Regions from separate parts of the Erwinia sorbitola genome, predicted to be linked through region 1. Evidence: riboswitches for the same ligand, from Rfam matches in the RefSeq annotation. Region 1 holds a riboswitch; each other region holds the start of a gene.
What was found. Region 1 has a riboswitch for thiamine pyrophosphate ahead of GN242_RS21480 (FAD-dependent oxidoreductase). Riboswitches for the same ligand answer to the same signal wherever they lie in the genome.
Positions count from the first base shown of each region.

Region 2: it holds a riboswitch for thiamine pyrophosphate, as region 1 does, so the genes downstream of both, tenA (thiaminase II) here and GN242_RS21480 (FAD-dependent oxidoreductase) in region 1, are expected to answer to the same signal.
Region 3: it holds a riboswitch for thiamine pyrophosphate, as region 1 does, so the genes downstream of both, thiM (hydroxyethylthiazole kinase) here and GN242_RS21480 (FAD-dependent oxidoreductase) in region 1, are expected to answer to the same signal.
Region 4: it holds a riboswitch for thiamine pyrophosphate, as region 1 does, so the genes downstream of both, thiC (phosphomethylpyrimidine synthase ThiC) here and GN242_RS21480 (FAD-dependent oxidoreductase) in region 1, are expected to answer to the same signal.

Region 1 is NZ_CP046510.1:24,294-32,351, forward strand. Features, by position in the region: gene GN242_RS21465 (aminotransferase-like domain-containing protein) at 1-995, opposite strand, end outside; gene GN242_RS21470 (DMT family transporter) at 1,135-1,995, shown strand; gene GN242_RS21475 (choline transporter) at 2,126-4,165, opposite strand; TPP riboswitch at 4,494-4,615, shown strand; gene GN242_RS21480 (FAD-dependent oxidoreductase) at 4,772-5,704, shown strand; gene thiS (sulfur carrier protein ThiS) at 5,701-5,898, shown strand; gene GN242_RS21490 (thiazole synthase) at 5,902-6,672, shown strand; gene GN242_RS21495 (HesA/MoeB/ThiF family protein) at 6,676-7,641, shown strand; gene GN242_RS21500 (VF530 family protein) at 7,734-8,006, shown strand.
Region 2 is NZ_CP046509.1:2,712,221-2,720,278, reverse strand. Features, by position in the region: gene GN242_RS12165 (ABC transporter substrate-binding protein) at 1-745, opposite strand, end outside; gene GN242_RS12160 (ABC transporter permease) at 780-1,529, opposite strand; gene GN242_RS12155 (ABC transporter ATP-binding protein) at 1,526-2,269, opposite strand; gene tenA (thiaminase II) at 2,269-2,970, opposite strand; TPP riboswitch at 3,024-3,126, opposite strand; gene GN242_RS12145 (CHAT domain-containing protein) at 3,260-7,120, shown strand; gene GN242_RS12140 (LLM class flavin-dependent oxidoreductase) at 7,175-8,058, shown strand, end outside.
Region 3 is NZ_CP046509.1:1,563,877-1,571,934, reverse strand. Features, by position in the region: gene GN242_RS07005 (MFS transporter) at 1-521, shown strand, start outside; gene GN242_RS07000 (mannitol dehydrogenase family protein) at 570-2,033, shown strand; gene GN242_RS06995 (GntR family transcriptional regulator) at 2,126-2,812, shown strand; gene fbaB (class I fructose-bisphosphate aldolase) at 2,942-3,994, opposite strand; gene thiD (bifunctional hydroxymethylpyrimidine kinase/phosphomethylpyrimidine kinase) at 4,140-4,940, opposite strand; gene thiM (hydroxyethylthiazole kinase) at 4,937-5,728, opposite strand; TPP riboswitch at 5,763-5,865, opposite strand; gene GN242_RS06975 (PAAR domain-containing protein) at 6,277-7,644, shown strand; gene GN242_RS06970 (hypothetical protein) at 7,625-8,047, shown strand.
Region 4 is NZ_CP046509.1:4,350,716-4,358,773, reverse strand. Features, by position in the region: gene GN242_RS19740 (aminotransferase-like domain-containing protein) at 1-599, shown strand, start outside; gene thiE (thiamine phosphate synthase) at 726-1,370, opposite strand; gene thiC (phosphomethylpyrimidine synthase ThiC) at 1,367-3,316, opposite strand; TPP riboswitch at 3,406-3,506, opposite strand; gene rsd (sigma D regulator) at 3,611-4,117, opposite strand; gene nudC (NAD(+) diphosphatase) at 4,193-4,966, shown strand; gene GN242_RS19715 (bactofilin family protein) at 5,282-6,016, shown strand; gene hemE (uroporphyrinogen decarboxylase) at 6,175-7,242, shown strand; gene nfi (deoxyribonuclease V) at 7,275-7,940, shown strand; gene GN242_RS19700 (YjaG family protein) at 8,003-8,058, shown strand, end outside.

The sequences.
Region 1 (8,058 bases):
TGCAGGTCGGCCAACCCTTCAATCCACTCTGCACGGCAGGCGATATAGCCACAGCGCACGGATGCAGAGAGTGTTTTCGAAAAACTCCCCATTCTGATCACACGGTCGAGGCCGTCCGGGATCGCCAGGCGTGGTGAAGGATCGGGCTCGAAATCAGCAAAAATATCATCCTCAATAATCAGGGTCTCGTGCGCAGCTGCGGCACTCAACACCCGATAGGCCGTTTGTGCAGAAAGGCACGCGCCGGTAGGATTGTGCAGGGCTGAGTTGGTGATATAAAGACGCGGGCGAACGGTGGCGAGCACCTGTTCAAACACGGCGATATCCGGACCTGTCGATGTGTAGGGCACGCCAACAATATTTACCTGATGCGTACGCAGCAGCGCCTGGAAATTGAAATAACAGGGATCGTCCACTACCACACTGTCACCGGGACGCAGCAGAAAACGACAGAGTAAATCCAGCGCCTGGCTGCCCGACCCCGTCAGCATCAGTTGCTCCATCGACGCTGACAGCCCCTCTTGCGCAAAACGCGCCAGCAGAAGACGCCGCAGCGTGGTTGAGCCATGCGTACTGCCGTAATCCGTCAGTAAGGTGTCGGGCAGGCGCGTCAGCTGGCGCAGACCTTTGCGTAGCGCCTCATTCGGCATCCAGTCAGCAGGCAGCCAGCCGCAGCCTGGGGTCAGCTCCTCCTTCCCCGCATCGAGTGACTGCCTTGAGACCCAGAAAGGATCGACATCCCGCAGCAGCGGGGTGGTGTTATCCGTGAGGCTGCGAGCTGCCAGTGAAATACCGGATACATAAAAACCCGATCCCCGCCGTGCACGGATCACGCCTTCAGCGGCCAGTCGCTCATAGGCTTCCACTACCGTAGAGGGCGACACCATCATCAGTGCGGCATAGCGCCGTACGGAAGCCAGCCGGTCACCGGGTGCCAGCGCCCCGGACAGAATCCGGCTGCGAACGTCATCGATCAGTCTTTCTGTCCGGGTCATTTTTCCACCAGGCGCAAAACTGTATGGGTAGTGTCAGCCATACAGAACAGCAAAATTGTACTGTATTGTATCTTCGAACCCTGGGTTTTGGCCTCTACTATCAGCAGGATATTACTTTTTATTTTTCAGCAGAGGACATATGGCACGAGCAGCAGCAGGTTGGTGGAGCGGGCTTTCAGGAGTGGTTATTTTCAGCGGTTCGCTCCCCGCCACACGGGTGGCAATTAGTGATTTTTCACCTTTATTTCTCACCAGTGCCCGTGCTGTGATCGCCGCACTGCTGGCCGTGGGATTACTGGTTACTCTTCGGCAGCAACGCCCTGCACACAACGACGTACTGTCACTGCTTATTGTTGCGGCCGGTGTGGTCGTGGGCTTCCCGCTGCTGACGGCGCTGGCGCTGCGTGAAATGACCTCCGCCCATTCACTGGTTTTTATCGGCCTGCTGCCGCTTTCGACCGCCATCTTTGGTGTACTGCGCGGTGGTGAACGACCTCGTCCGGCATTCTGGCTGTTCTCGCTGCTCGGTGCTGCTATTGTTGCGGGCTTTGCCATTTCATCAGGGGAAGCCGGTTCCTTAAGGGGCGATCTGCTGATGATTGCCGCTATTCTACTGTGCGGGCTGGGATACGCTGAAGGCGCAGGCCTGTCGCGGCGGCTCGGGGGCTGGCAGGTGATCAGCTGGGCACTGCTGCTGTCGCTGCCAGCAATGGCAGTAACAGGTCTGCTTAATTTACCGCTGACCTGGCATGGGATCAGCCCCGCTGCCTGGTTCAGCCTCGGCTATGTTTCCCTGTTCAGTATGCTGATCGGGTTTATATTCTGGTATCGCGGCCTGGCGCTGGGTGGTATTGCCGGAGTTGGGCAGCTCCAGCTGTTGCAGCCTTTTTTTGGTCTGCTGCTCAGTGCGCTGCTCCTTCATGAATCCATTGCCCCTGCCATGGTGGTATGTGCAGCGGCAATTATTCTCTGTGTGGCTGGAGCAAAACGTTTCGCCTGAAAGGCATTATGGCGGTGATATGTGAAAATAACGGCATCTAATGTCAGGAGAGTGCTACAACAAGTCTGAATAAAGAGCGTCACTTCGGTTGCTGCAAAAAAACCAGACCGAAGTCTGGTTTTTGCAGGCATTATGCCTCAGGGAAGGGCATGGAATTACCCGGAGCTTCCCGGTGAATATGCAGGAAAGTCAGGTGACGCTCATACTGGTCAAGGATATCATTGATGATCTGCTCTTTCGTATAGTCCATCAGATCGTTCCCCTGAGTTCCTTCCAGCAGGAAAGTCTCCAGGCGGAAATAGTCAGACTTACCGCTGCGTGCCCGATAGGTAAATGCCGGAACGGAGTAACGCTGCGGCCAGATCTGGTAGAGGAAACTCTGTTCATCGGCCATATCCACCAGCAATTCCAGATGGTTCAGGCGCTCATCCTCCACCGCAGGAAGTTCATTGATCTGCACCTTCGCACCGCGACGTTCCAGCTCACGTCCAACCTCTTCCATTGCAGGACGACAGACTTCATCCAGCATTTTACGGGTGTGAGTTGTGCCCGGATAGTTCATCACGCGGGAGATACGCTGCTTCCAGTTCAGACGATCCTCACGAGATACCGGCACCGGCGGCGTATTCACCGTCGCACTGGCACGGCGGTGATCTTCCACGCGCAGGGATTTATACAACCCGGCCATCACAAAGAAGATCACAAAGCTGAACGGCAGCCCCATTATCACCGTGGTTTTCTGCAATGCCGTCACGCCATTAACCATCAGCATCCCCAGCGTCAGCACACCAATGGTCACCGACCAGAAAATACGCAGCCAGTTTGGCGCATCGTTATTAATGTCAGCCAGACGTGAGGTAAAGTTACCCAGCACCAGCGAACCGGAATCAGCTGAAGTGACATAAAACAGCAGGCCGGTAATGGTGGCAACAGATGCGCTGAAGGTGAAGCCAGGATACTGCGCCAGCAGGCTGTAGAAACCGCGCTCCGGATGCGCCATTGTCTCCTGTGCAAACGCCATATTGCCGTGAATGATCTCATACAGTGCGCTGTTACCGAAGATCGACAGCCACAGCAGGGTGAAGATAAACGGAATGGTCAGGGTGCCCACCACGAACTGACGGATAGTACGCCCACGAGAGATACGGGCCAGGAACAGGCCGACAAACGGTGACCATGCTACCCACCACGCCCAGAAGAACAGCGTCCAGTTATTCATCCACTCGGTCGGGCGATCGAAGGCAAAGCTGTTCAGCGTCATGCCCATAAAGCGGTTGATATAATCCCCGACGTTCAGCACCAGCGCATTTAGCAGGAAGCTGGTATCGCCGACAAACAGCACAAACAGGATCAGACCAAAGGCCAGCAACACGTTGAGCTCCGACAGGAACCGGATACCTTTATTCACCCCGGAGGTGACTGAAATAGTGGCCATTATCACCGACAGCACGATCAGTCCGGCCTGGGCAGTCAGCCCTTCCGGCACATCAAACAGCACCTTCAGCCCGTAGTTAAGCTGCACCACACCAATGCCCAGCGTAGTGGCAATCCCAAAGATGGTACCCAGTACTGCGGCGATATCCACCGTATGGCCGATTGGGCCGTTAATACGTTTACCGAAAATAGGGTAGAGCGCCGAGCGGATGGTGAGCGGCAGGCCGTAACGGTAGCTGAAATAACCGAGGGCGATGCCCATCAGGGCATACATTGACCAGCCGGTCAGACCGTAGTGGAACAGCGTCCAGACCATCGCCTGACGTGCAGCTTCCATTGTCTGCCCCTGGCCTTCCGGCGGCATCATATACTGGGTCACAGGTTCGGCTACTGAGAAGAACATCAGATCGATACCGATACCCGCTGCAAACAGCATTGCCGCCCAACTCATCAGGCTGAACTCTGGTTTCGACTGTTCGGGGCCAAGTTTGATTGAGCCAAAACGTGAGCAGGCCATAAAAAGTACGAAGACGATGTACAGCGTGGCTGCCAGCAGATAATACCAGCCGAAGGTGTTAGAAACCCAGTCGAGGGTAAGATTGATCCAGCGATCGGAAAAATCTGTGAACAGAATGGTGGTCAGGGAAAACAGCAGGATAAGCGCTGCTGAGGTGTAGAAAACCACGGGATTAATACGATCTTTTTGAGGCTTTCCTGGTATTTCAGTTGTCGGCATAATCTCTCCGCAAAAAATGCTCAAGGAAAAAACCTGAAGTCCGCTCTGCGAAGCGCGCATTAGCGCATACTGGGTAAAATCCGCCGTATATCCGCTAATTACACTGGGAGAACCATCAGGATGGGTATAAGTGTAAATCACTGATTAATCTTTAATGTTTATGATCCAGATCACCCTCCAAAAGTAAATTTTGTGTAAACAGCACAAATAATGATAGTTTTTATTGATTGAGCATTCAATTAAAAAAACTTCTGCGTCTCATTCTGCCTTCTTTTTCCCCGTTAACATCCTGTACCACTTGACGACAGCCAGCAGGTCAAATAAAACTGGTTCCCGTCAGGGGAGTCTCGCCAGAGAGACTGAGAGGCTAATGAGCGATTATTCGCGGTTTAGCGACCCTTAGAACCTGACCCAGTTGATACTGGCGTAGGAAGACTCGTATCCTGATGGCGTACCTGTACGGCCTTTCTGGATACCTGCCGCAAGGGGCACGGCTTCAGCAGTTCCCGCCTTTTTCCTTCTCTGTATCACGGGTCTCAGCATGTTTTGAGAGGCTAACGTGACATTATTAACTCCACTTTTTCTGTCTTGCGGAAACCACCCAACATGAGCCGCTGGTCGGTACTGGGCGACGGCGTCGCCGGGCTTTGTGTTGCCACATCACTTGCTGAACGCGGTGAATCCGTAGAGGTGATCACCGCAGAGCAGCACTGTGCGGCATCACACTGGGCTGGCGGTATGCTGGCTCCATGGTGTGAAGGGGAGAGCGCCCCGGAAGAAGTGATCGAGCTGGGCCAGCGCTCCGCACCATGGTGGTCTGCACGGATTAACGGTGTGGAGCATCGCGGCACCCTGGTAGTGGCCTCCGCCCGTGACACCCCCGAACTCACCCGTTTTTCGCGTATGACGCGCGCTCATCAGTGGGTAGATCCCGCCACGCTGGAACCGGCGCTGGAAGGACGTTTTTCCCGTGGGCTGTTCTTTGCCGGCGAAGCTCACCTTGATCCGCGCAGTGCGCTGCAACAGCTGCGTAAGGGGCTGCAACTTGCCGGGGTCTGCTTCCATCAGGGTCAGCCCGGCGGCACCATTATTGACTGCCGGGGGATCCACGCCGCCGCCGACCAGCCAGAACTGCGCGCGGTTCGCGGCGAAATGCTGATCCTGCACAGTGAGGAGGTTCAGCTCTCCCGGCCAGTGCGCATCCTCCATCCCCGTTTTCCCTGTTACCTGGTACCCCGTGCAGCCGGACACCTGATGCTGGGCGCAACCATGGTGGAAAGCGACGATGACAGCCCGATTAGCGCACGCGCCATGATGGAGTTGTTAAGCGCCGCCTGGGCTATCCATCCGGCTCTGGCAGAGGCGCGGATAGTGGAAAGTGGCACCGGCCGACGCCCGGCCTACCGCAATAATATCCCCGCCATACGCTGTCACAACGGCGTCTGGTCTCTCAACGGTATGTATCGCCACGGCTTCCTCCTTGCTCCGGTAATGGCGGAAAAACTGATGCAGCAACTGATGCAGGAAAAACTGATATGAAAATTCAGCTTAACGGCCTCCCGATTGATACCACCGCTCATACACTGGCGGAACTCCTGCGCGAACAGCAGATTGATGCCAGCTGCGTAGCCAGCGCCCTCAACGGCCAGTTTGTGCCGCGCGCACGCTATGAGAGCCAGGCACTGACCGCTGGCTGTGAACTTGAAGTGCTCTCACCGATGCAGGGAGGATAAAACATGTTTTACGATTTCATTCCGCAGTCTCGTTTTCTGCTCGGCACCGCCGGATATCCTTCGCCGGAGATCTTGCAACAGGCCATTGAGGTTTCCGGTAGCGAGATTATCACCGTCAGTCTGCGGCGAGAGGGCCGCCACGGCGCTGCCTTCCGTGAGCTGCTCACCGGCCTGAACAGACGGATACTGCCCAATACCGCTGGCTGCCATAGCGTAAAAGAGGCGGTGACTACCGCACATATGGCACGTGAATTGTTTAATACCCGCTGGATAAAACTTGAAGTGATTGGCCACGCTGACACATTGCAACCCGATCCTTTCGCTCTGGTGGAGGCGGCCCGCATTCTCTGCGCCGACGGTTTCCAGGTGTTTCCCTACACCACAGAAGATCTGATCCTTGGTGAGAAACTGATTGAAGCTGGATGCGAACTGCTGATGCCGTGGGGTGCACCGATAGGCTCCGGCCAGGGGCTGAGAAATATCGAAGGGCTGCGTTCAATGCGCGCCTGGTTTAAAGGCATACCGCTGATTATTGATGCCGGTATCGGCGCCCCCAGTCAGGCCGCACAGGCAATGGAAATGGGCTTTGACGCTATCCTGCTGAATACCGCGGTGGCGAAAGCGCAGGATCCGGTGCGCATGGCCGGGGCTTTTTCTGCCGCAATCCGAGCTGGTCACGATGCCTGTCATGCAGGCCTGGTAGAACGCCGTGATATGGCGAGCGCCTCCACGCCAATTTTTGGCATGGCCCAGTTTCCCTTTCAGGAGTCATAATCTGTGAGCCGCTATCAACGACAATCAATGCTACCGGAAATCGGCGACGCCGGGCAGCGGGTGCTGCTGAATGCCCGCGTGCTGGTAGTTGGCGCGGGCGGGCTGGGATCGGCATTGCTGCCACTGCTGGCCGGTGCCGGGGTAGGTTATTTGCGGATATATGATGGAGATCGGGTGGAGGAGCATAACCTGCACCGGCAGACATTGTATGGCATGGAGCATACCGGGGAGTTAAAAGTTGACTGTGCCCGCCAGGCACTGAATGCACGTAATCCGGACTGTAAGGTCGATACACAACCGCAGGCACTGGGTGCCAGCATGATGGCTGAGGCGCTCAACGGCATTGACCTCGCCATTGATGCTGCCGACAATTTCGCCGTGACTTATTCGCTTTCCGACGCCTGCCTGCCGCGCCGCATTCCGCTGGTCAGCGCTTCCGTACTGGGACGACAGGGCTATGTGGGCGGATTCTGCGGCAGTGCTCCCGGCTATCGCGCTGTTTTTCCACAGCTGCCGGCCAGTGCGGCTAACTGTAATAGCGCTGGGGTGATGGGTCCGGCGGTGGCGACGCTTGGCGCCTTACAGGCCCAGATGGCACTCAGTATCCTGCTCGGTTTCACCCCCTCACCGCTGGGTTGCCTGATAAATTGCGATTTCACCCGGTGGCATTTCCGCCAGTTCCGTTTTGATGGCGCAGATGAACCCGATCGGCCCTCAGTACCGTTTATCGATCGCCATCTGCTGGTCAGTAATGACTGCATTGTAGAGTTGCGTAGTCAGCAGGAGGCACCTGAGAGCATCGCTGATCGCGTCCATCGGGTGCAGCCTGAAGAGATATACGACTGGCAGCCACCTGCTGACCGCCGCATCGTGCTGGTCTGTGCCAGCGGCATCCGCGCGGCGAAGGCAGCGATGGTGCTGGAGCAGCGCGGGTTTACTCAACTGGCAATTATCGCGGCTAACCGCTAACGAGATGGCAGGCAGCCTGATGTTTTCTCGTTGCATCTGCCCATCACGCTCAGTATCTTGTGCGCAATTCTCTGACGGCAACCGGAATCACCATGACCTCTCACGCTCCTAAAGATCCGTTACATGGCATTACGCTCGAAGCCCTGGTCACCGCGCTGCACGCGCGTTATGGCTGGGAGGAGCTGGCAAAACACATCAATATTAACTGTTTCAAGAGCGACCCGAGCATTAAATCCAGCCTGAAATTCCTGCGCCGCACCCCGTGGGCACGCAAAGCAGTGGAAGAGCTGTATATCGCATCACTAGATGATGTGCCGGCAGATCCGGTGGACAGTCCGTGGGGCAATTGGCAGAGTAAAGAGTAATCAGCTGACCGCCTGCGGGATGCAGCAGGTCAGCGTTTAGAGGGTAACGGAT
Region 2 (8,058 bases), on a different replicon from region 1:
ACAGCTGCCAGCTCGCATCAGGGTGCGCCTGCAAATAATCATTGCCCTTCTTCAATGCAGTGAGGAATTTCTTCACTTTTATTGCATTAACGTTATCGCGATTAGCGACAATCACCAGCTCGTCATAAGCGGGAACTCCGTAATCTTCCACGTTAAACACCACCGGATCTTTTCCCTGGAGCTTCAGCTCCTGCGCTTCAATATTACGGTAGCCGCCAATTACCGCATCAACCTGACCCGCCAGCAGCGCACTGGAAAGCTGGAAATTGACGTTAATCAGATGGGTATCTTTAAGGCTGATGTTTTCCTGCTGGAGCATGGTGTTGAGCGTGGCCTGCTCAATTCCGCTGACGGAATAACCAATTTTCTTGCCTTTGAGGCCCGCCGGGGAGGTGATGCTTTTATCCAGCGTTATCACAGTATTGAGCGGCGAATTGATCAGGGTGCCAACGCGAACCAGCGGCAGGCCTTCATCCGCGAAGAAGTGCAGCTGTGGTTGATAGGTAATAGCCAGATCGGCCTGTTTAGCCGCCACCAGGCGCGGCGGCAGGGAAGGATCCGATGGCGGAATAATCTTCACATCCAGCCCCTCGGCTTTAAAGGCACCGATCTGATCGGCGACCATTATTGGCGCGTGATCCGGGTTGATATACCAGTCGAGTACCAGCGTCAGCTTTTCACTGGCGAAGGCCGGTGAGGTAAAGGTTCCGCAGAGCAGTAGTGCAGCGCAGGTTTTCTTTAACATACTCTATTCCTTATTATTTTAATGTCATTAACGCTTATTCAGGTGCCCAGTTAATCAGGCGGTGAAGCAGGGCATCGACAGTCGCCCAGAGTAATACGGTCATCAGCACCAGGATAAACAGCGCGGCGAAACACTGGTCGGTCTGCATCCGCGCATTGGCATTCAGCATGACGTAGCCCAGTCCCTCAGCGGATCCCACCCATTCGCCAATAATTGCGCCAATCGGTGCCACGGCGGCGGCCATACGCAGGCCGGAGCCAAAAGCGGGCAGGGCGGCCATCAGGCGAATATGCCGCAGCTGCGACCAGCGCGAAGCGCCCATGGTGCGGGCCAGATCGAGATAGTCCTGATTTACCCGCCTCATACCGTCAAAGAAAGATGAGGTAACCGGAAAGAAAATGACCAGCACTGCCATCGCCACTTTGGCGCTGATACCAAAGCCAAACCACAGCACCAGCAGCGGCGCGAGGGCAAATACCGGGATCGCCTGGCTGGTCAGCACCAGCGGCATCAGCCAGCGTTGCAGGCGGGGGAAGATAATCATGCCGACCGCCAGAAGCGAGCCAAGCATCACCCCCAGCACCAGTCCGATCAGCACCTCCGAGGCGGTAATCAGACTGTGATAAGCGAGAAAAGCGCGGCCATTCCACAGGGCGCGGGCAACAGCGGCGGGTGAAGGCAGCAGAAAGGCGGGAATATCGCTTAACGTCGCCAGCCACCATAGCAATAGCAGCCCGATGAATATGATCAGCCCGCGGGCGCTGGTTGTGATCTTACTGCTCATTCTGCGGCCCTTAGCAGCTGCTGCATCAGCTCGCCCTGGCTTTTCAGCAGTTCGGCATCGTCTGCGGCGCGGGGCGGCAGGCCGCCAATGGTATGAGTGTCATCTATCGCGGCAGGAGCGCCTGAGAGCACCAGCAGATGATGGCTCAGACGACAGGCTTCCATCGGGTCATGTGTGATCAGCAGTACGGTATGGTCGGCCAGCAGCTCGGCGGCCAGCGTCTGAATCTTCGCCCGCGTCAGCGTATCCAGCGCCGAGAACGGCTCATCCATCAGCACAATCGGCTGGCGTTCATACAGCGTACGGGCAATCGCCGCACGCTGTCGCATCCCTCCTGAAAGTGCGGCCGGATGGTCATCTGCGTGACCTTGCAGCCCGACGCGTTCCAGCAGATGTGTCGCCCACCCGGCATCAGCTTTTTCCCGACGCAGGCGCGCACCAAGGGTGATGTTGTCGATAATCGACAGCCACGGATAGAGCAGATCTTTTTGCCCCATATAGGCGATACGGCCCGGCAGCGGCAGGCCGTCACTGCCGCACACCGTGCCGGATGCAGGTGCTGCCAGCCCGGCGATAATCTTCAGCAGGCTGGTTTTACCGCTACCGCTGGCACCCAGCAAGGAGACAAAACGCCCGGCCGGGATATCAAAGCTGAGGGGGCCGAAGATCTGACGCTGGCCGAAGCACAGCGTCAGATCGCGCACCTGAATACCGGGCGGGGTAACGGAGTGAATCGCCATCACGTCGGGGTGGCCGCGTTAAGTCCCATCTGCCAGAAGGCGGATTCCAGACGCGTGGCAGTGACGAAAATCTCAGACAGTTCACTAAAGCGACTCTCCGCCCCGCGCTGGCGGGCAACGCTTTCCAGCAGATCGAGGGCAGCACGCACGCCGTTAAGGTAGTCAGCATCGCCGTAGTTACGGATCCAGGAGGCATAAGGGCTGCCTTCCAGCAGCGTCCCGGGGTCGTGCAGCAGGCGCAGGCCAATCTCCGCATAACCTGCAACGCACGGCAGCAGCGCTACCAGCAGATCGAGGGCATCGCCAGAGTGGCCGATATCCAGTACATAGCGGGTGTAATTCATGGTTTCCGCTGCTTCCGCTTCACTCATCATCTGCGCTTCGCTCATGCCCCAGCTTTCGCAGTAGGCCAGGTGCAGCGGCAGTTCGGCGACAATGGCATTTAGCGAGGCGGTGGCAGCACGCATCTCCGGCAGCGTGCGCAGCTTGCTTACCAGCAGGGCGTAAGCACGGGCAAAGTGGATCAGGAACAGATAATCCTGAGTCAGATAGCGGCGGAAAGCGCGTTCAGGCAGCGTGCCCAGGGCAAGTTGCTGAATAAACGGATGTGCAACGTAGTCCTGCCAGTCATTTCCCGCCTGCTGGCGTAAACGTCCGTACAGGCCGTGGCTGAAATCTACAGGTTGAATACGATAAGACACAGAATCCCCTCAGTTAAGTGGAGATCCGGGCAGGCGGAGGTGTGAACAGGCAGAGGTGACTGCCAACCCGTCCCTTCGCTGGCATGACCCAGATCAGGTTCAAAGGGTTCGGCTTACGCCATCTCAGCCCATCACAGGACACCCCTCGGAGGAGCCTGTTATACGATATTTGATTTTTGATTACAATCCTTGTCAACCGCTGGAGCGCGCAGATTTATAGACATTTTTCGGGCTGTTCTGATAAATTTATCTTATGCATCTTTCATGAGATTTATAAAGGATTACGGGCATGGAACAAAGCAAAGAGCTCAGTGATATTTTTAATAGCTGTTTTGGATCATATTTTGATATCAATCCTCCTGGCTATAGCGACCTGGATTTACATTTTATTCATGATTTTCATTTTCGTGATTATTTACTCCATATAACCCATAAACTTTACTATATTGCGTTTAGCGAAAGTGGTGAAAGGCTGTATAGCAAACTCTATTTTTACTGCGTCGACGATGATGTCGTTAACTCGCTACACCCTTTTGTTGAAAATATTAATCTTAGCCTGAGAAATCATGGTCTGGCAGAGTTTATTCTGTTAGAAAAGATCTCCGCAGACATTCAAGAGCTGATTGTCCGTATTAATCAGCAGCCGGATAAGAGCGCCTGTATTATCTTTGATGCAGAGAAGTTTTCAGGCAGTGAAACATTTTTTGAAAAAAGATTTAATCAGCCCGGATTTCCGCAGGATAAGCAGCAGATCGTCGATTTGCTGAATGTCCTCAAAACCGGCGATGATAAGTTCACCAAAAAAGGTTATGTTGCCTGCCATAGTAGGCTCGCTCCTGTTGTCGCATCTGATGATTTCAATACCTTTGTTAATGATATAAAAAGGCTTTCTATTTTTGACTTCTATGCTGGCGGTGAACGTCATCAGAAGATGTTTGATGCTATTAATGAGGCGCAGGATTTCCTTAAAGATAACCACATCAACAGCGCAAAAGAGGCTATTGAAAGATGCAAGGAAATTAAAGATCCAAAATTTGTATTTATTCAAATCTTCAATGAGTTTAATAATAACAATAATAAAATGTACGCCTTCCATTTGCATGAAATGCTCAAAAATCTGGACATCGACAGCGATTTCTCGACGCACTCTGGTTTGAATATGGTGGATGTCTGTGTAGGGGCGGAAAGTTATCCTGCGGCGAGAAAAATTCTGAAGAAAATTGCAGAGGAACTGGCAGATCAGGATGAGATTGAAAAGGGAGTACAGCTTGCCGGGCTGGCGGGGTGCAGCGATATCTCAGCTGAACTGATCAAAAAACTGGAGAAGAGCTATCCCGGATCTCTGGTGCTGAATTACAGAGATATCAACTCTGCACTAAGAGAGGAGAACTACCAGCGCGCCGCCGAACTTTTTTCCCTGCGTGATGATGAACTCAGTCAGAAGAAACATCAGCTATTACTTCAGTTTATAACATGGCTTAAGCAAGGCGATGGCGATATTGTGGCATTCCTTCAGACACAAGATATCAATGATCCCGATACTGTCCATTTTCTTAATCACATTGCCTCGACGTGGGCGGTAAAACATCAGGATTACCTGACTGCGATTGCCGTTTCACTATTCTATGAGCCGGTGCTGGATGATGAGACCTTTATCAACAATAGCGATCGTATTCTGAAGAAATGGTTTTTTAATCGGAAAAAATCCAATACCGATGAGGATAAAAAACAGGCTGATATTGTCAGTGAGGCGATAATCAGTTTTACGAAAAAAAGTATTGATAAACTGTCGCATCTCTCAGTCAACCCTTATCTGCGGGAACGTTTTATCGACAGATTCAGCTGGGATGTGTCGCACTCTTTTGGACATTTTTTGCTTATTTTGATCACCCGCAATCAATTTTCTGGCAGGGAATTAAACCTGAGTCACGCGGAGCCGCAAGCATCGGTAACCATGCCTCTTGAGACCGTGATGAGCAAAGTGGAAGATGCGCTGAATTATTATGACCGCATTGGAGTTGTTTTAGCAGGAAAACACCTGGTTCCTGCGGATATTTTGACCGGTGACCGCGCTGAACTGCGGGCGTTCCTGCAAGGGCTTCATATCCTGATGCTTAAAATGGCCGGCGATCTGCAAAATGAGAGGGAAATAAATAATATTAATGCCCTGATCTCCATTGCCAACAGCGCTGCCAGTTTAGCTGCTCCTTGCTATCAGGATCTGGATATTATTAAAAATGTTGGGGCGGTGCTGTCGCTCCAGGGATATGCTCAGGCGGCGCGTGATTTGGCCGAGCAGGCACTTCAACTGGCGGGCGATGACCCTCAGCGTCAGCGTCATGCATGGCTGGCCGCAGCAGAGATTTATCAACGTCAGGGCAACAATCACCCGGCAATGGTCTATCTCAACTGTGCCATGTCAGGAAGCGAGATGACCATTGATGAATTTTTCACCTATTCTAATCTTGCTGTAAGAATTTTTCGCGATACTAAGGCGGTAAACTTCGCACGTGACGCTGTCACTTTTTCGCGTCGCATCCTGCAAGAATTCAATAATAATTTGTATATCAAAAATAAAAAAATCTATGATTTTATGGATCTTACACTCTGTTTTAATCAGCTGTGTAGCGATGATGTTTTTGATAGTGAAATCGCTGAAAAAGTGGTCAGCCTGGCAACAGGTATTGCTTCAGAAGAGGTCGTGCATGCGGATAATCTCTCACCGATACTCACCCTGTCACTGCAAATTGCTGATGTGTTAGCCGTCAACAATTATACAGCAGATGATGATTTTAAGGCGGTGCTGGAACAGATGATATCCATCAGCGATGCGATGAATATTCCGGATAAGCTGTTAAATGCCTTCACTGCCTTTTATCGCGAAAGTAATATTAACAACCTTTTTGCCCTCTATAATTTGATCTCATCATCATCACGCAGTGCCGGAGACAGGGCCTGGGATGACAACTCGCTGCACATTTACGCTGCTTTATTACTGCGCCGTAACCCTGATATGCCATTACAGGATCGTGCTTTTGCCGCAGAGCTGTTAACGGATAGCTCCTATTCGCTGCACAGCGAGTATCTCTACAGTAACCCTTACCCCCGCTATGAGCGCATTGATGCCCCCGCAGACTATGCCGCAGCCTGTGCGCTGGAAAATAAGGTAGCCGTCTATCTGCTGGTTCTTGATGATCATAAACACGGGACGCTGCTGTGCTGGTTACCCGGTATGGACGGGCAGGAAATAGACTCCTCCCTGTGGCATTTTGATTTTGCCGCGTTCAATCAATGGAAAAAGGAATTCCCATATCAATATGGTTTCTATGATGCGGAGACCACCCCCAATCTCTTTTTTGATAGCACGGAATTTATCCGCTTCGATTTTGATTTCCACGAAAAAAGCGTGCTTATTTTAGATGTCCAGCTTCAGTCGCTGGTGCCTAATCTGATACCCCTTCCGTCGGGGCTGGCCGGAACCCAGGCCGCCATCTCCTGCGCACCGTCGCTGGCATGGCTGGAACAGACCCGCCGCACGCCGGTGAAAACTAACGGCAATCTGGTCAGCTGGATATCGACTGCCGATCTGGCGGGGCAGACGTTAAAAGCCATGGCTGATGAATTTTCACAGGAAGGGGGCGTTTTTGATAAATGGAATGTGGCTCATAATGGCGACAGTGCACTGCCGGTAGGATTTGAAAATTCAGAGCTGGTGATTATTGGCGCTCACGGCGGCGTAACGGATGCAGAACATGTGTTCAGAAGTATCAGCGATGAAGGCGATCTGCGGATTGATTTCAGCACATTTTCATCCCGTTTACGTCAGTGTGGGGTGGTGATCCTGTTTGTATGCAGCTCAGGGCGTTTTGATAATCATCCGGAAGCGGCAACCACCATTGGCCTGGCGAAAGAACTGCTCGACAATGGCTGTGCCGCCGTCATCTCTTCTCCGTGGCCGCTGGATCCAATGTTGACCATGCGATGGCTGCCGCTGTTTATGGAGCAGTGGATGGGTGGAGCGACGGTAAGTGACGCCGTTTTTGAGACAAATAAGACGCTCACCAGCCACTACAGTTATGATTATTCCAAATGTATCGCCCTGAGCGTTTTTGGCGATGGCTCAAGGCGTTATCAAAAAAAGGTGATATGACCTGGCAGACAGCGTGCTTTCAAGCTATTTATCATCGCCTTAAGGATATTACCCATGAAAAGTATCGGATTTTTGTCATTCGGACACTGGACGCCTTCACCGCAGTCTGGCACCCGTTCAGCGGCGGATGCGCTGTTGCAGTCGATCGATCTGGCCGTCGCCGCCGAAGAGCTGGGGGCAGATGGCGCTTACTTTCGGGTTCATCACTTTGCCCGTCAGCTAAGTTCACCGTTTCCGCTGCTGGCGGCCGTGGGAGCGAAAACCAGCCGTATTGAGATTGGTACCGGGGTTATCGATATGCGTTACGAGAACCCGATGTATATGGCGGAAGATGCCGGGGCCGCCGATCTGATCTCCGGTGGCCGTTTGCAGCTGGGGATCAGCCGTGGATCCCCTGAACAGGTTATCGATGGCTGGCGCTATTTCGGCTATCAGCCAGCGGAAGGTGAAAATGAGTCTGATATGGCGCGTCGTCACACCGAAGTGCTGCTTGATGTGCTGCGTGGTGAAGGCTTTGCTAAACCAAACCCGCAGCCGATGTTTCCTAACCCGCCGGGGATGCTGCGCGTGGAGCCGTTCTCTGAAGGATTGCGCGAGCGTATCTGGTGGGGAGCGGGTTCCAATGCGACCGCCGTATGGGCCGCGAAGCTGGGGATGAACCTGCAAAGTTCGACGCTGAAGGATGATGAAACCGGCGAACCTTTCCATATACAGCAGGCGAAGCAGATCCGCGCCTATCGGGAAGCGTGGAAGGCGGCCGGGCATACGCGTACGCCGCGTGTTTCAGTCAGTCGTAGTATTTTCGCGCTGGTGAATGAGATGGATCGCGCCTACTTCGGCAACAGCGGCAGGGAAGGGGATCAGGTGGGTTATCTTGATGAAAAAACGCGCGCTATCTTTGGCCGTAGCTATGCCGCCGAGCCGGATCAGCTGATCAA
Region 3 (8,058 bases), on a different replicon from region 1:
ATCTGGTGCAGGCACACGCTCTGGATATTAAGGCAATGAGTATCACCACTATGATCCCGTGGATCGTCGGCTTCGTCGGGCTGGCGCTGGGGGGAATTATCTCGGATAAAATCTTCAAAATTACAGGTAAGCTGCTGCTGTCGCGCAAAATTGTGCTGGTGGTCTCGTTAATGGCAGCGGCAATTTGTGTCGCCTTCGCGGGTACGGTAAAAGAGGTCACTTCCGCCGTCGGTCTGATGTCGGTCTCCATCTTCTTCCTCTATATCACCGGGGCGATTTACTGGGCGATTATTCAGGATGTGGTGCATAAAAGTCGCGTTGGCAGCATCAGCGGATTTATTCACCTGATCGGCAGCCTCTCCGGCATTGTTGGCCCGATAGTCACCGGCTATATCGTGCAGCATACCGGCAAGTTCGACAGCGCCTTTGTGCTGGCGGGCGTGGTCGCTGCACTGGGGGCCTGCCTGGTTCTGTTTGTGATTAAACCGCCGAAGAAACTGGATACTCCGGTGTCCGTCTGATCATCGCGGGTGGGATATGCCCACCCGTTTCTCGTTTAAGGATGCGTTATGTTGTCTTTTGATAGACTGCCGCCCGACGTTCAACGCCCACAGTACAACCGCAGTGCGCTGCGTACCCGTATGGTTCATATCGGCTTTGGCGCTTTCCATCGTGCTCACCAGGCGCTCTGTAGCGACCGGCTCGCCGCCGAGCAGGGAAGCGACTGGGGCTACTGCGAAATCAATCTTAACAGCGGTGAACTGATTACTGCACTGCGCCAGCAGCAGCTCTGTTACACGGTGGCTGAAATGGCCGATGACCAGCTTAACCTGCGGGTGGTTGGCGTGGTGACCGCCGCCCTGCACGGTCAGTCTGACGGTATTGAAGCGGTACTGGAGGCGCTGTGCCAGCCCGAGGTGGCGATTGTTTCCATGACGGTAACCGAGAAAGGCTACTGCCACCTTCCGGCCAGCGGTGAACTCAACCTTGAACACCCAGCCATTCTTCACGATCTGGCTAACCCCAACGCCCCGCAGTCGCTACCGGGCATTATTCTCGCCGCTATACGCCGCCGTCGCGAACGCGGACTGGCCCCTTTCAGCGTGATGTCCTGTGATAATATGCCGGAAAATGGTCACGTTACCCGCAACGTTATTACCGCGCTGGCGCGCCAGCAGTCGCCAGAGCTGGCCGAATGGATCCAGCAGCATCTCACCTTCCCCTCAACGATGGTTGACCGCATTGTTCCGGCAATGACAGATGAAACCCATCATGCCTTAAGTGAAAAGCTGGGCTGCGACGATCCGGTCGCGGTAGCCTGTGAACCCTTCTTCCAGTGGGTGATTGAAGATAACTTTGTCAGCGGTCGCCCGGCGTGGGAACTGGCAGGGGCCGAGCTGGTGGCTGACGTATTGCCATTTGAAGAGATGAAGCTGCGCATGCTGAACGGCAGCCATTCGTTTCTGGCGTACCTCGGTAACCTCGCCGGTTATCAGCATATCAGCGACTGTATGACCGATAGCCATTTCAGGCAGGCGGCACGCCAGCTGATGCTGGAGCAGCAGGCCCCAACGCTGCGCACCACGGGCGTTGACCTTACCGCCTACGCTGACTCGCTGCTTACCCGTTACAGTAACCGTGCCATCAAACACCGCACCGCGCAGATTGCCAATGATGGCAGCCAGAAATTGCCGCAGCGCTGGCTCGACAGTATCCGCTGGCACCTCGCCCGTCAGAGCAATTTCGATCTGCTGGCACTGGGCGTTGCAGGCTGGATACGCTATGTCGGCGGCCGCGACGAACAGGGCCAGCCTATTGTTATCAACGATCCGCTGCGCGATGAGCTGGCAAAACGGGTAGCGGAAAGCGCCGAAGGGGAACCGCGCGTCAGCGCGCTGCTGGGGCTGAAACATATATTTGGCGAGGATTTAGCCAACAACGCGCAGTTTGTTCAGCAGGTTAACCATTTTTACCGCCTGCTGTTAAGCCAGGGCGCAAAAGAAACGGTGCATCAGCTGGTTGCCGGTGTTTAACTCTGGCGCGGATGCGCCTGGCTGATTAGACTGAAGGCTTTCACGCCATGTGCAGGCGGGCGGTTGCCCCGCCGTTAAAGGGAAGTTGCCGAATGCCGACCGTTTATACCATCACCGCCAGTGAACCGGTAAATCAGCAGATTTACCGTTTTTTGCGTCAGGATATTGTCACCTGCGCCATCCATCCCGGCTCCCTGCTGTCGGAAAAAGAGGTTTCCACGCGCTTTAACGTCTCACGTCAGCCGGTACGTGAAGCCTTTATTAAACTGGCAGAAGCGGGTCTGGTGCAGGTTCTTCCGCAACGCGGCACATTTGTACGAAAGATTTCCGCCCAGCGCGTGGCAGACGGTCGTTTTATTCGTGAAGCCGTGGAAGTGGCAGTAGTGCGCCGTGCCGCCGCAGAAGCGACCGCTGCCGGACTGGCAGAGCTGGAACATAATCTGCAATTACAAAAGCTGGCAGCCGATCGCCACGACAGTCAGGCATTTCTGCTGCTGGACGATGAATTTCACCGCCTGATTGCACAAAGCATAGGCTGTGAACTGGCGTGGGAGACAGTGGAAAATATTAAAGCAACGATGGATCGCGTCCGCTTTCTGACGCTAAGTAAAGTGTCACCGCCGGAAAGTCTGATTGAACAGCACCGCCAGATTTACCAGGCGCTGTGCGCTAAAGATGCCGATGCCGCAGAGCAGGCGCTGCGCCGCCATTTACAGGAGATGATTTTCTCCATCACGCCGATTGCCGAACAGAACAGCGAGTGGTTTGAAGCGCTGTAAAACCTGTTCTGCGGTAAAATTTGCTCTGTGACCAGAATGGACGCTGCCAGCGCACCGGAACCATCGCGTATATACAGTGCGTGAGGATCGGTGCACGGCAGCGTTCAAAATCGCCAGTTAAATAGCCTGTCAGGCGATAGTAACGTTTTTAGCCAGATAGACATCCTGCACCGAATTAATCAGCGCCACTCCGTCCTTCATCGATTTTTTAAAGGCTTTACGTCCTAAAATCAGCCCCATCCCACCGGCGCGCTTATTGATCACCGCCGTGCGTACAGATTCAGCGATATCGGTATCCCCTGCCGCTGCCCCGCCGGAGTTAATCATCCCGGCCCGGCCCATATAGCAGTTTGCCAGCTGGTAACGCACCAGATCGATAGGATTATCGGTAGTCAGGGTAGAGTAAACACGCTCATCGGTATGGCCGAATTTTACTGCTGTATAACCGCCGTTATTTTCTGCCATCTTCTGCTTCACAATATCGGCACCAATGGTGGCGGCAAGATGGTTTGCCTGCCCGGTAAGATCGGCACTGGCATGATAATCCACACCATCTTTTTTAAAGTCGTTATTACGCAAGTATGCCCACAGCACCGTGACCATGCCCAGCTCATGGGCGCGTTCGAAGGCTGCGGAAATCTCTTCAATCTGACGCCGTGACTGCTCGGAGCCAAAGTAGATGGTCGCGCCAACCGCCACCGCGCCCAGGTTAAACGCCTGCTCAACGCTGGCGTACAGCGTCTGATCATACTGCGTGGGATAACTCAGCGTCTCGTTATGGTTCAGCTTGACCATAAAAGGAATACGATGCGCATAACGGCGCGAGACCGAGGCGAGCACACCATAGGTGGATGCCACGCAGTTACAGCCCGCTTCAATCGCCAGCTCCACAATGTTTTTCGGATCAAAATAGAGCGGATTAGCGGCAAATGAGGCACCAGCCGAGTGCTCGACGCCCTGATCAACGGGAAGGATAGAGAGGTAACCTGTCCCGGCTAAACGTCCGGTGTTATACAGGGTTTGCATATTGCGTAAAACAGCCGGGGGACGGTTATTATCGACCATTACCCGATCCACATAGTCCGCCCCGGGAAGATAGAGGTTGTCCGCTGGAATAGTCATGCAGCGATGTTGCAAAAGAGAGTCTGCTTCTTTGCCCAATAACTGTACGATGTCCGTCATGATAACTCCTGTTAAAATGAGTGAGGATCCTCTTCAGGATCCGCTGGTCAGTTTTCTGACCCTAACAGCGTGGCCCCAAAACAGTGATTAAGGCAAATTGCTAACTCCATTTTTCACAACTAACCGCACGAAAGAGCGCTGCCTCTTACCACCACTGATGAAAATGATGTACCGGCCCGTGTCCGTGCCCTACCTCCAGCGAGTCTGCCTGCTCCAGTGCCCCCTGCAACCAGTGCCTGGCCGCCTGCATCGTACTTACCCAGTCATCATGACGCGGGCGCAGCGCCGCCAGCGCCGCCGATAGCGAACAGCCGGTGCCGTGTGTGTTGCGGGTGTTAATACGTGGAGCGGTAAAGCGCTGCTCCAGCTGCCGGGTAAACAGCCAGTCCGGGCTTTCCGAGTCGCTGAGATGGCCGCCCTTCATCAGCACCGCCTGACAGCCTGATGCCAGCAGCGCCCGCCCCTGCTCTCGCATCTCCTGCTCGTTGCGTGCCGGATCGCAGGCCAGCAGCGCAGCGGCTTCGGGCAGATTGGGCGTAATCAGGGAAGCCAGGGGTAGCAGGCGCTCACGCAGAGTGGTAACAGCCTCGGCAGAGAGCAGCGGATCGCCACTTTTTGCCAGCATAACCGTATCCAGCACCACCCAGGGCACGGAGGTCTGTTTAAGACGATCGGCCACCACCTCGACAATGGCGCTTTCAGCCAGCATACCGATCTTGATGGTATCAATACGCACATCCGACAGCACAGAATCGAGCTGTGCTGCGACAAATTCTGGTTCAATGCGATAGACCGACTGCACGCCGGTGGTATTTTGCGCCACCAGCGCCGTAATAACGCTGGTGCCATAGGCACCCAGCGCGGAGAAGGCTTTGAGGTCGGCCTGGATCCCGGCACCACCGCTTGGATCGGTTCCGGCAATAGTCATGGCGTTAATGCGTTTCATACCAGCCCCTCCGGATGCAGTTGATAGAGAGCATCGAGAAATGCGGGAATAAAGCTGCCCGTCCCCTGTGCCACCGCTGCTGCGCGCTCTCCCGCCAGCGCCACCACGCGGCAGGCACTGGCAATATGAAGCAGCCGATCGCCCGGCAGTGCAGCAAATCCAGCCACCACCGCCGACAGCGCACAACCCGTACCCACCACACGCGTCATTAGCGGTGAACCGCCGTGCACACTGATAATGCGCACGCCGTCGGTCACAAAATCGACTTCACCCGTCACCGCCACCACCGCGCCGGTTTCAGCAGCCAGCAGCAACGCCGCCTGTAATGCCGCTGTCGATGAATGCTGGCTATCCACGCCCCGCCCGCTGACCTCCAGCTTTGCCAGCGCCATAATTTCCGAGGCATTACCGCGTATAGCGGCAGGCTTGAGCGCAAGAGCCTGATGGCAGAAGGTGGTACGGAAATCCAGAGCGCCTGCCGCAACCGGATCCAATGTCCATGGACGTCCGGCTGCGTTAGCAGCCTTAATTGCTGCCAGCATTGCGCCACTGCGATCGCGCGTCAGGGTTCCGACGTTAATCAGCAGCGCATCGGCAATAGCGCTGAACTGCGCAGCTTCTTCCGCATCGATCACCATTGCCGGGGAAGCACCCAGCGCCAGCAGTACGTTGGCAGTAAAGGTCTGAACCACATCGTTGGTCATGCAGTGAATCAGGGGGGATTGTTGTTGATACTGCTTCAGAGAGTGGGCCACATCAGCATGGCTGTGGTGTTGAGGTTGGATCATATTGTCTCCCAACCGGCGATCAAGAAGGCGATGCCGGTCAGGCATCTGACTTCCCTACGCTGGCATTATCCAGTTCAGGTGTTGCGGGTTTTTCTCAGCCGTCGCTTTGGAAAGGAACGGCACCCCGAGTCATTTAGATAGAATCTCTATACTTTTTGCCAGATTAGGGGAAGTCGCTTGTGGATGCAAGCTTGCCAGCCCGGTTAAGACTTTCTCTTTTGGCAATCCCATACATAAACCAGAAGGTGTCTTTAAGTGCCTTCCGTCGAAAAATAAAACCCTTCCTGACGGTCTTCGATATTTCTGTTGTGCGTTGTTCAACATACAGGTAAAAAAATCAACGAAACGTAGATTTATTTAATCCTGATACTTGTTGCTTGTGTGAATATTATTTGTAAAATAATCACAGCTATTATCTACCAAACATGCATAGGGATTTATGCAGCAATATACCTATAAACTATCTTCCGACATGCTGGCAGCATTTGAGAAAAGGAGGCAGTGGCGGGGAATTGTTGCAGATAGTTTTTGAAATAAGGAGATTGACGATGGCATCGGTTAATAGAGGCTGCATCGTTCACGGTAGGAACGTTGGCCTTGATGGTGATAAAACCTCTACGGGTTCTGAATGCTATGCAGGCAGATCAGGCATCACCGTTATGGGTAAATTACAACTGTTTATTGGAGACAAAACGTCCCCCTGCCCTAAATGTGGGGAAATTGGGTTTATTGCTTCCGGTGATTACAGGCAATCAAACGAGGGTGTGGATGCCGCAGTAGATGGTTCCCCTATCGTTTGTAGCTGTCCGAATGGTACAAACTTCCTGATTGCACCAGACACAGTTCAGATCAATGCGCCCCCCAGAACCACATGGGCAACAACACCAACAGATCCGGAGCAGCGCGACCAAACTGCTAAGAAAAAGCGCACGGGTGTAGATGCTGGTTTCTGCCTGATTCCGCAACAATCAACCACTGACTCTTTCGAAAACACTTTGTTTGCAGGTGTTCAACCTGATGGGACGCGAGAACTTTATCGCTTACTTAACGGTACAGGTAAGGAATACAAAGCCGGTTCTATTCTGCTGATTGTTGATCCTGAAAAACAGGACAGCGAACAAATACTCCACATGCAGCAGGCAAAAGCGCGGGTTGATGCGGCCCTTGATCCGCTGACGTATGAAGAAGCTAATTTCCTGCATAAGCATTATGCAACCATTGCCAACTTTTCTAACATTGCTGATAAAGGCATTGGACTTGCAGCCGACCCGGTAGGAAAATATTTTGAGAATATCGAAAAAATTCTCAAAGAGATTCAGACAACATATAAAAATACCTACATAACGCGAGGTGCGTTAATCGGTGAACAATTTTACGTGAAACGCAGCCAGTTGTTTAAAGAGCTTGAATCAGTGCTTAAATTCGGCTTCCTGAATAAGGCTATGAAACTCGGTGAGTATACTAAATTAAAAAATGCACTCGGTTTATCAACCAGTTCGATCACGCATAAATGGAATAAGGCAGGAGTCGGCGATATAGAAGGTTACGCAACACATATCGAGCGTGCTGCTAAATATGTAAAAGCAATGCGTTATACCGGATATATTGGAATAGCGTTCAGTGCAGTTCATTCCATGAATGAAATCAATGAGGCCTGTTCGGTGGGTCGTGAGGCTGAATGTACTAAGAAGAAGTACACAGAAATAGGTAGTTTTGCATTAGGTACTAGCGTTGGTGTTGCTGGAGGAGCTTTAGCTATGCCTCTTTGCGTTGCTATCGGCGCAGGTACTGCTGGTGTTGGCGGGCTTATTTGTATCGTGATAGCCGGCACAAGTTTGGGCTATGCGGGGAGTAGCGCCGGTGGTGTATTTGGCGAATGGAGTGGAGAACAGCTGTATGATACCTTCGGTCATTGATTTTATAGTTATGCACCAAAATGAAATTGGAGTAGTATTGTGTTTATGTCTTATACTTAATGGTGTTATTTCAGTTGTTCACAACAGAGTTACGAAGGATAAGTTCATTACACTCTGCTCGCTATTTGTTGATAAATTTGGAACGGAACCAGCAGAAGTTTTAATTTATAAAAATGGAGGGTCTTTTTTTTCGTTTATGCGTGATGCGTTTTTTATCAAGGCCTTATACTTTAAGGAAAACTCATTCTATACCAGAGAAATGGATAACGAACAAATCCGCTTCATTAAAGAACTTCCCAATCAGTACACCGATTGGTTACGTATAAAAGCACGACTCTCTATTATTGGAATTGTTTTATTATTCATGATGCTATCAGTTTTTTACTTACCACCTTTCATTTAGGCTTAATACAG
Region 4 (8,058 bases), on a different replicon from region 1:
CCATTAAGTCGATGGATCTCGACGGTCGCGTGCTGCTATGCAGCTCATTTTCTAAAACGCTGGCACCCGGTCTGCGAGTGGGCTGGGTAGTGCCCGGGCGCTATTTTGATCGCGTATTACATATGAAGTACATCAGCACTGGTTCCACCGTGACGCAAACGCAGATGGCCGTGGCTGCGTTTATTCGTCAGGGTCACTATCAGCCGCACCTGCGACGGATGCGCAGTTACTATCAGCGTAACCTTGAGACGTTTACCCGGCAGGTACGGCATCATTTTCCGTGCGGGATCTGCGTGACACGTCCTCAGGGAGGATTTGTGATATGGGTTGAACTGCCGGAACCCTTTGATGCATTACGCCTGAATCAGGAGCTGCGCGCTTCTCATATCCAGATTGCCGTCGGTTCGCTGTTCTCTGCATCAGGAAAATACCGTAACTGCCTGCGCCTTAGCTACGCGCAGTCATTTACTGAAAAAACTGAGCGTGCACTGGAGGTGCTGGGTGCCGCAGTCGAACGGGCGATGATTTGCTGCGCTCCTGTATCGGCTGTGCATCAGGAAGAGGGTGAGGGCAGGGTCAGAGAGAGGGAAGAAAACTGACCCTGGCGGGCAGTCAGGCTGTCACCGCATTGCCACTATAGCGGCTCAGATAATAGAAAAAAGTTAATAAAAACAGGGCTGCGTAGCTTCTTCAGCCCAGTCTGTCTGCGTTGCATCATCTTGCATTTAATTGTGCGGTGCGCTCTGCGGTTCCACCAAATCCAGCAGCTGTCGAGTGGCTGCACGCCAGTCACTGGCTTTCGTGATGGCACTCACCACGGCAACGCTGCCTACGCCGGTTGCCAGCACAGCCGGAACACGCTCCAGACTAATCCCTCCAATGGCTACGGTTGAGACTCCCTGCAGCCGCTGAATATGGCGAGCCAGCTCCTCCAGCCCCTGCGGATCGGAGGGCATCGCTTTCGTCTGGGTGGGAAATACATGGCCCAGGGCAATATATGAAGGCTGTTCGGCCAGTGCACGATCCAGTTCGGCATCATCATGGGTGGAAAGACCGAGGCGTAACCCGGCGGCATGAATGGCATCCAAATCAGCAACGTCAAGATCTTCCTGGCCCAGGTGAACGCCGTAAGCCTGATGTTTTATCGCCAGGCGCCAGTAATCGTTAATAAACAACCGTGCCTGATACTGCTTGCCCAGAGTAATTGCCTCAACGATTTGCTGCTCAACTTCATGTTCCGCAGACTCTTTAATGCGTAACTGAAGTGTACGTACGCCAGCATTCAGCAGGCGCGCAATCCATTCTACGGTGTCCACCACCGGGTACAGGCCCAGTCTGGCCTCGGTAGTGGGGAAAGCTCCACGACTCATATATTTTCCTCTGATTTCAGGGTGTCAGCGCGATGATACAGTTCACCGCCACGTAGACGAAACTCGTCAGACATCTGTGCCATACCCACTTCGACTGGCCGTGCTTCAGCCTCCTGACGGGCGGCGTATTCACGAACTTCCTGGGTAATCTTCATTGAGCAGAATTTTGGCCCACACATTGAGCAGAAGTGTGCCACTTTACCGGATTCCTGCGGCAGCGTTTCATCGTGATAAGCGCGTGCGGTATGCGGATCGAGTGCGAGATTAAACTGATCCTCCCAGCGGAATTCGAAACGTGCTTTCGACATCGCATTGTCGCGGATCTGTGCTCCAGGATGACCTTTAGCCAGGTCAGCGGCATGGGCGGCGATCTTATAAGTAATCAGCCCCTGCTTTACGTCTTCTTTGTTCGGCAGGCCAAGATGTTCTTTGGGGGTGACGTAGCACAACATCGCGCAGCCAAACCAGCCTATCATCGCGGCACCAATGCCGGAGGTGAAGTGATCGTAACCTGGTGCAATATCGGTCGTCAGCGGGCCGAGAGTATAAAAAGGCGCTTCGTGGCAGTGCTCAAGCTGTTCAGTCATATTGACGCGGATCATCTGCATCGGCACATGACCGGGGCCTTCAATCATGACCTGGACATCATACTCCCAGGCGATTTTAGTTAGTTCACCAAGCGTACGTAGCTCTGCAAACTGCGCCTCATCGTTGGCATCCTGAATGGATCCCGGACGCAGGCCATCGCCTAGTGACAGCGAAACATCGTAGGCAGCGCAGATTTCACAGATATCGCGGAAGTGCTGATAGAGGAAGCTCTCTTTATGATGTGACAGACACCATTTCGCCATAATTGACCCGCCGCGTGACACAATACCGGTCAGGCGTTTGGCGGTCATCGGCACGTAGCGCAGCAGCACCCCGGCATGAATAGTGAAGTAATCAACACCCTGTTCAGCCTGCTCCAGCAGCGTATCGCGGAAAATCTCCCAGGTGAGATCTTCAGCCACCCCGTTTACTTTTTCCAGCGCCTGGTAGACAGGTACGGTACCAATAGGTACCGGACTGTTACGCAGGATCCACTCGCGGGTTTCGTGAATATAGCGCCCGGTAGAGAGATCCATCACCGTATCTGCGCCCCAGCGCGTGGACCACACCAGTTTTTCTACCTCTTCCTCAATCGAAGAACTGACCGCTGAATTGCCGATATTGGCGTTAATCTTCACCAGGAAGTTACGTCCGATAATCATTGGCTCGGACTCCGGGTGATTAATATTGGCAGGGATAATCGCGCGGCCTGCAGCCACCTCCTGGCGAACAAACTCTGCGGTAATATTCTCCGGCAGATTCGCGCCAAAGCTGTTACCCGGATGCTGTTGTCGCAGTACATCACCACGAATCCGTTCGCGGCCCATGTTTTCGCGCAGAGCGATAAATTCCATCTCCGGAGTGATAACCCCAAGCCGTGCATAGTGCATCTGGGTGACGCAGCGACCAGCCAGTGCCCGGCGCGGTTGTGGCAGATTATCAAAGCGCAGATGATCCAGCCCTTCATCTGCCAGGCGCTGCTGGGTATAGGAGGAGCTGAGTTCAGCGATCTGTTCTGTATCTTCACGTCTGATAATCCAGCGGCTACGCAGCTTCTTCAGCCCCGCGTAAACATCAATCGTTGCCGCCGGATCGCCGTACGCCCCGGAAGTATCATAGACAGGTATCGGTTCATTCGCCTCCAGTATCGGTTCTTCTTTGCTGCCGCCTGTTGTGGTCGGGCTTAACTGGATTTCGCGCATCGGCACGCGGATATCAGGCTGTGAACCACTCAGATAAATACGCGTTGAGTTGGGAAAGGCGGTGCCCTGTAATGAGTCGATAAACTGCTGGGCTTCTGCGCGCTGCTCGCGGCGGGTGGCTTTTTTCTCAACAAAGGGTTTTTCAACGATAGACATAGCAAGTTCCTGATAATCAGATGGAAGTTTGCTTGTCTGGAGGCGGGAGTAATAAGAGCGGCGTGAAAAATATGGGTTCACACCGTCACAGGTGATTTACTCTTGTTCCCTTCGCAGGTACTAACCTGATCAGGTTCCGCGGATCCCGAATTAACGGTCTCAGCCCCTAGGGGCACTCCGACAAGATAGCGACTGGTTTTTCAGTCAACGCAGGGGCGAGGCATACCTCGCCCTGACCCCTTAAGCATAAAGAGGCTTCTCGCAAACTACAAGAAATTCACAATATGCCGAGAATCACGCAGGACGAACGAGGGAGGCAGTGTTGGCAGCCTCTTGATTGTCAGCATTTTTTTCTAAGGCCAGCTTGATGAATTTATCCTCAAGGGTAAAACGCGCTTCCAGAGCTTCACCGACGATTGACAGTGCCTGCTGTAATTCCAGACAATTATCATCTTCGATGGCCGTTTCCAGATGAGAATCATAAATCTGCATGATCTGATCGGTATTGGCCTTTAAAGAGGGGTAGATTAGCGACGCTTTTGCCAGCTGCTCAGTCCCTTCAAGCTCCTTGATAAAACGCTCGTACACGGTGAAATGGCCGGTTGAAAGATAATCCACCAGATTTTGGCAGAACGCATTCAGCGCGTTTTCATCGAGCGTAGTCAGCGTTTCCTTGTTAGGCTTAATACCAGCCATTTGGTAATAGGTAACCAGCAACTGCTTGCGTAAGCGCAGACAAAAGTCTACCAGCTCACTGCATCCACCGACGCGCGCGGTGAGGACTTCCAACTGGTTAAGCATGTTCAACTCCGTGAATGTTATATTTTAACGTCTGACCTCAATCCAGTCTTTAAGCTGAGGATGATGAGCAAAATTATGGAACAGGAAATTTTAAGCGTAGACGCTGGCTGGTGGGTTGTCAGCCAGGAACACAAAATTTGGTTACCAAAAGGTGAATTACCGCACGGTAATGCGGGTTCGCTTGGACTGACAGGGCGATCCGGGAGGCCTGTTGGGGAGTGGCAGGGCGAAACGGTCTGGTTGATCTGCGGGGCGCAGCCGCAGGAAATGGGATCGTTACGTCAGCTGCTCGATCAGGAGACCGGCCTGTTCCAGCTAGCCGGGCGCGGTATTCAGCTGGCTGAATTTTACCGTTCACATCGCTGGTGCGGCTACTGTGGCCATGAAATGCATCACAGCAAAACAGAACTGGCCTGCCTGTGCGGGCACTGCCGCCAACGCTATTATCCGCAAATCGCCCCGTGCATTATCGTGGCGATCCGCCGTGGCGATGAGATCCTGCTGGCGCAACATACGCGCCATCGTAATGGCATATTTACCGTGCTGGCGGGATTTGTTGAAGTTGGTGAGACCCTGGAGCAGACCGTAGCGCGTGAAGTAATGGAGGAGAGCAGCATCAGCGTAAAAAATCTGCGTTATGTCTCATCGCAGCCCTGGCCATTCCCTCAGTCACTGATGATGGCATTTATGGCTGACTACGCAGGAGGGGACATCAAGATTGATCCCAAAGAGCTGCTGTCAGCAGGCTGGTATCGATATGATGCATTGCCGCAGTTACCTCCACCAGGAACGGTAGCGCGTCGTCTAATCGAAGATACTGTCGCATTATGTCGCGCGGAAGAAGAATAATGAGAATGTTATTATCTAACTCTTGAAAATATTATTTTACGATATATTCTCCTGATTCATTTAACCTGAATCAGGAGCTGCGTCATTATCTCTAAAGTCTATAAGCTACAACAGCTTTAACTCTGTGAAAAATTCAAATATCATTCTGCGCTATAAGCGAGGCTGTGTGCCTGATAAGGAAAAATTTCTTATCAAACCCCGCTTAAGAAATATTTGTATTTTAATCAGTGTAATCTTACTAATTTCCTGGCTATTGATTGACGGCACCAGCGACTAAACCTTCTGCATGATGTTCTGCGCGTTGTAAGTGAAATAATGTCTGAGATAAAAAAACAATGTTATCTGTGGGGAGTCTGGCTTTGCTGGGGGATCAGTATTGTTGCGTTTAAGCTATCAATAAGAACTCCCTTATATATTTCTCTGAGTGTGATGGCGTATCTGATTCTGCTGCTCGTCATCCCTTTTCTATTTACTAAAAGGACAGTTACAAACGTGTTTAATTTTAATCGCAAGGAAGAGCGTCAGATGGGCGAGAAAATATCTTCACAGGATCAGCAGCAAAAAATAGTTCCTACTATAGCTCCCTCTTATGAAGAAGGCAGTATGAAGGAAACTGTTATCTCATTTGGCAGTGTATTATGTGGTGAAATTAATAATGAGAACAATATTTCTATAAATGGAGTTGTCGAAGGGGATCTGACCAGCCAGAAAACGACGCAGATTGGTAAAGAAGGGAAGGTTATCGGGAACGTTAAATCCGTTAAGCTGGTAGTTAATGGCCTGCTGAAAGGAAGCTGCTATGCCAAAACGGTGATTATTATGTCGCGTGGCAGAATTGAGGGCGAAGTGTTTGCCACTGAGTTCTCTATTGAAAAAGGGGGCGTATTCGTCGGGAACTCACGTCAGATTGAAGAAGCCCAGGTGCTGCCAGAGAAGAAAAAAGAAAAAAAACTGACGGTCAGCGTTGCTGATCCTGTTCAGCCTTCTCTTACGGCTGTTGATAATACACAGAAGAAAAATGTGGCGAACGGCAATAAAAGAATAAGCTGAAACCGTTGTCACTTCTCCTGGTTTCCTTCTTTCTCTCCGGTCTCTGCTGATGGCAAAGCCGGTTTGCGTACTCAGACGGCTCAATTTTTTGAGCTGTCGATCATCGTCAATTCTAATAAATGTTACACTAGCTGCCTGTATGGTGAGAGAGTCCCGTGATGAAAGAACTGAAGAATGATCGATATCTGCGCGCATTGCTGCGCCAGCCAGTAGATGTGACCCCGGTATGGATGATGCGTCAGGCCGGGCGTTATCTGCCGGAATATAAAGCAACCCGCGCCGTGGCGGGTGACTTTATGTCGCTATGCAAAAATGCCGAACTGGCCTGTGAAGTGACGCTGCAACCACTGCGCCGCTATCCGCTGGATGCGGCGATCCTGTTCTCCGATATTCTGACCATTCCCGATGCCATGGGGCTGGGGCTGTATTTTGAAACGGGTGAAGGCCCGCGTTTCTCATCCCCTGTCACCTGTCGTGCGGATGTTGAAAAACTGCCTGTCCCTGACCCGGAGCAGGAGTTAGGCTATGTGATGAATGCGGTACGTACTATTCGTAAAAATCTCAATGGTGACGTGCCGCTGATCGGTTTCTCTGGCAGTCCGTGGACGCTGGCGACCTATATGGTGGAAGGTGGCAGCAGTAAGGCCTTTACCAAACTGAAGAAAATGATGTACGCCGATCCGCAAACCTTGCATCTGATGCTTGATAAGCTTGCCGATAGCGTCACGCTCTATCTTAATGCGCAGATCCGCGCGGGTGCGCAGTCGGTAATGATCTTTGACACCTGGGGTGGCGTACTGACCGGGCGTGATTACCTGGAGTTCTCCCTTCATTACATGCATAAGATTATTGATGGTCTGTTGCATGAAAATGAGGGACGCCGTGTGCCGGTTACCCTGTTCACCAAAGGGGGCGGACAGTGGCTGGAAGCGATGGCAGCTACAGGCTGCGATGCTCTCGGTCTGGACTGGACAACCGATATTGCCGATGCCCGCCGCCGCGTAGGTCATAAAGTTGCTTTGCAGGGGAATATGGATCCGTCCATGCTATATGCCTCACCTGCGCGAATTGAGCAGGAAGTGGCGGGTATCCTTGAGGGCTTTGGCCAGGGCGAAGGGCACGTTTTCAACCTTGGTCACGGTATCCATCAGGATGTCCCACCAGAGAACGCGGGTGTGTTCGTTGAAGCGGTGCATAAACTCTCGCGTCCTTACCACCTCGGATAACGCACCGTGGCTTAAAGCAGCAGGGGGAAGATATGGATATTGCGGCATTACGCGATCAGCAGCGCCAGCGTGCAGCAGAAGTAAGATGTCAGGATGATTTTGATGTCTTGCCACCTCGCCTTATTGGCGGCGCGGATGTTGGTTTTGAACAGGGTGGAGAGGTGACCCGCGCCGCTATGGTTATCCTGGAATATCCCTCCCTGAAGGTTATTGAGCATCAGGTGGCACGCGTTGCCACCACCATGCCCTATATTCCCGGTTTCCTCTCCTTTCGCGAAACTCCGGCACTGGAGGCCGCGTGGCAACAGTTGGATCACCATCCTGACCTGCTGCTGGTGGACGGCCACGGCGTGGCGCATCCTCGTCGTCTGGGCGTGGCCAGCCATTTTGGTTTGCTGGTGGATGTTCCCACTATTGGCGTGGCGAAAAAACGTCTGTGTGGGAAATTTGAACCACCGGCAGCTGAACCGGGTAGCTGTCAGCCACTGATGGATAAAGACGAACTGTTGGGCTTTGTTCTACGCAGTAAAGTACGTTGCAATCCGCTGTTTATCTCTCCCGGCCACCGTGTCAGTCACGCGACCGCTCTTGAGTGGGTGCAGCGCTGCTTACAGGGCTATCGCTTGCCGGAGCCAACGCGTTGGGCAGATGCTGTTGCCTCGCGGCGTCCGGCTTTTAGCTCGCTGTCTCTGGGTTAACCGTGTCGCCTGGTAGCTTTTCAGGTACACTGCGACAAGTGCATTAACTCTGAGATCCCGATATGTTACGTAACCCTATTCATTTGCGTCTGGAAAAGCTGGAAAGCTGGCAGCACGT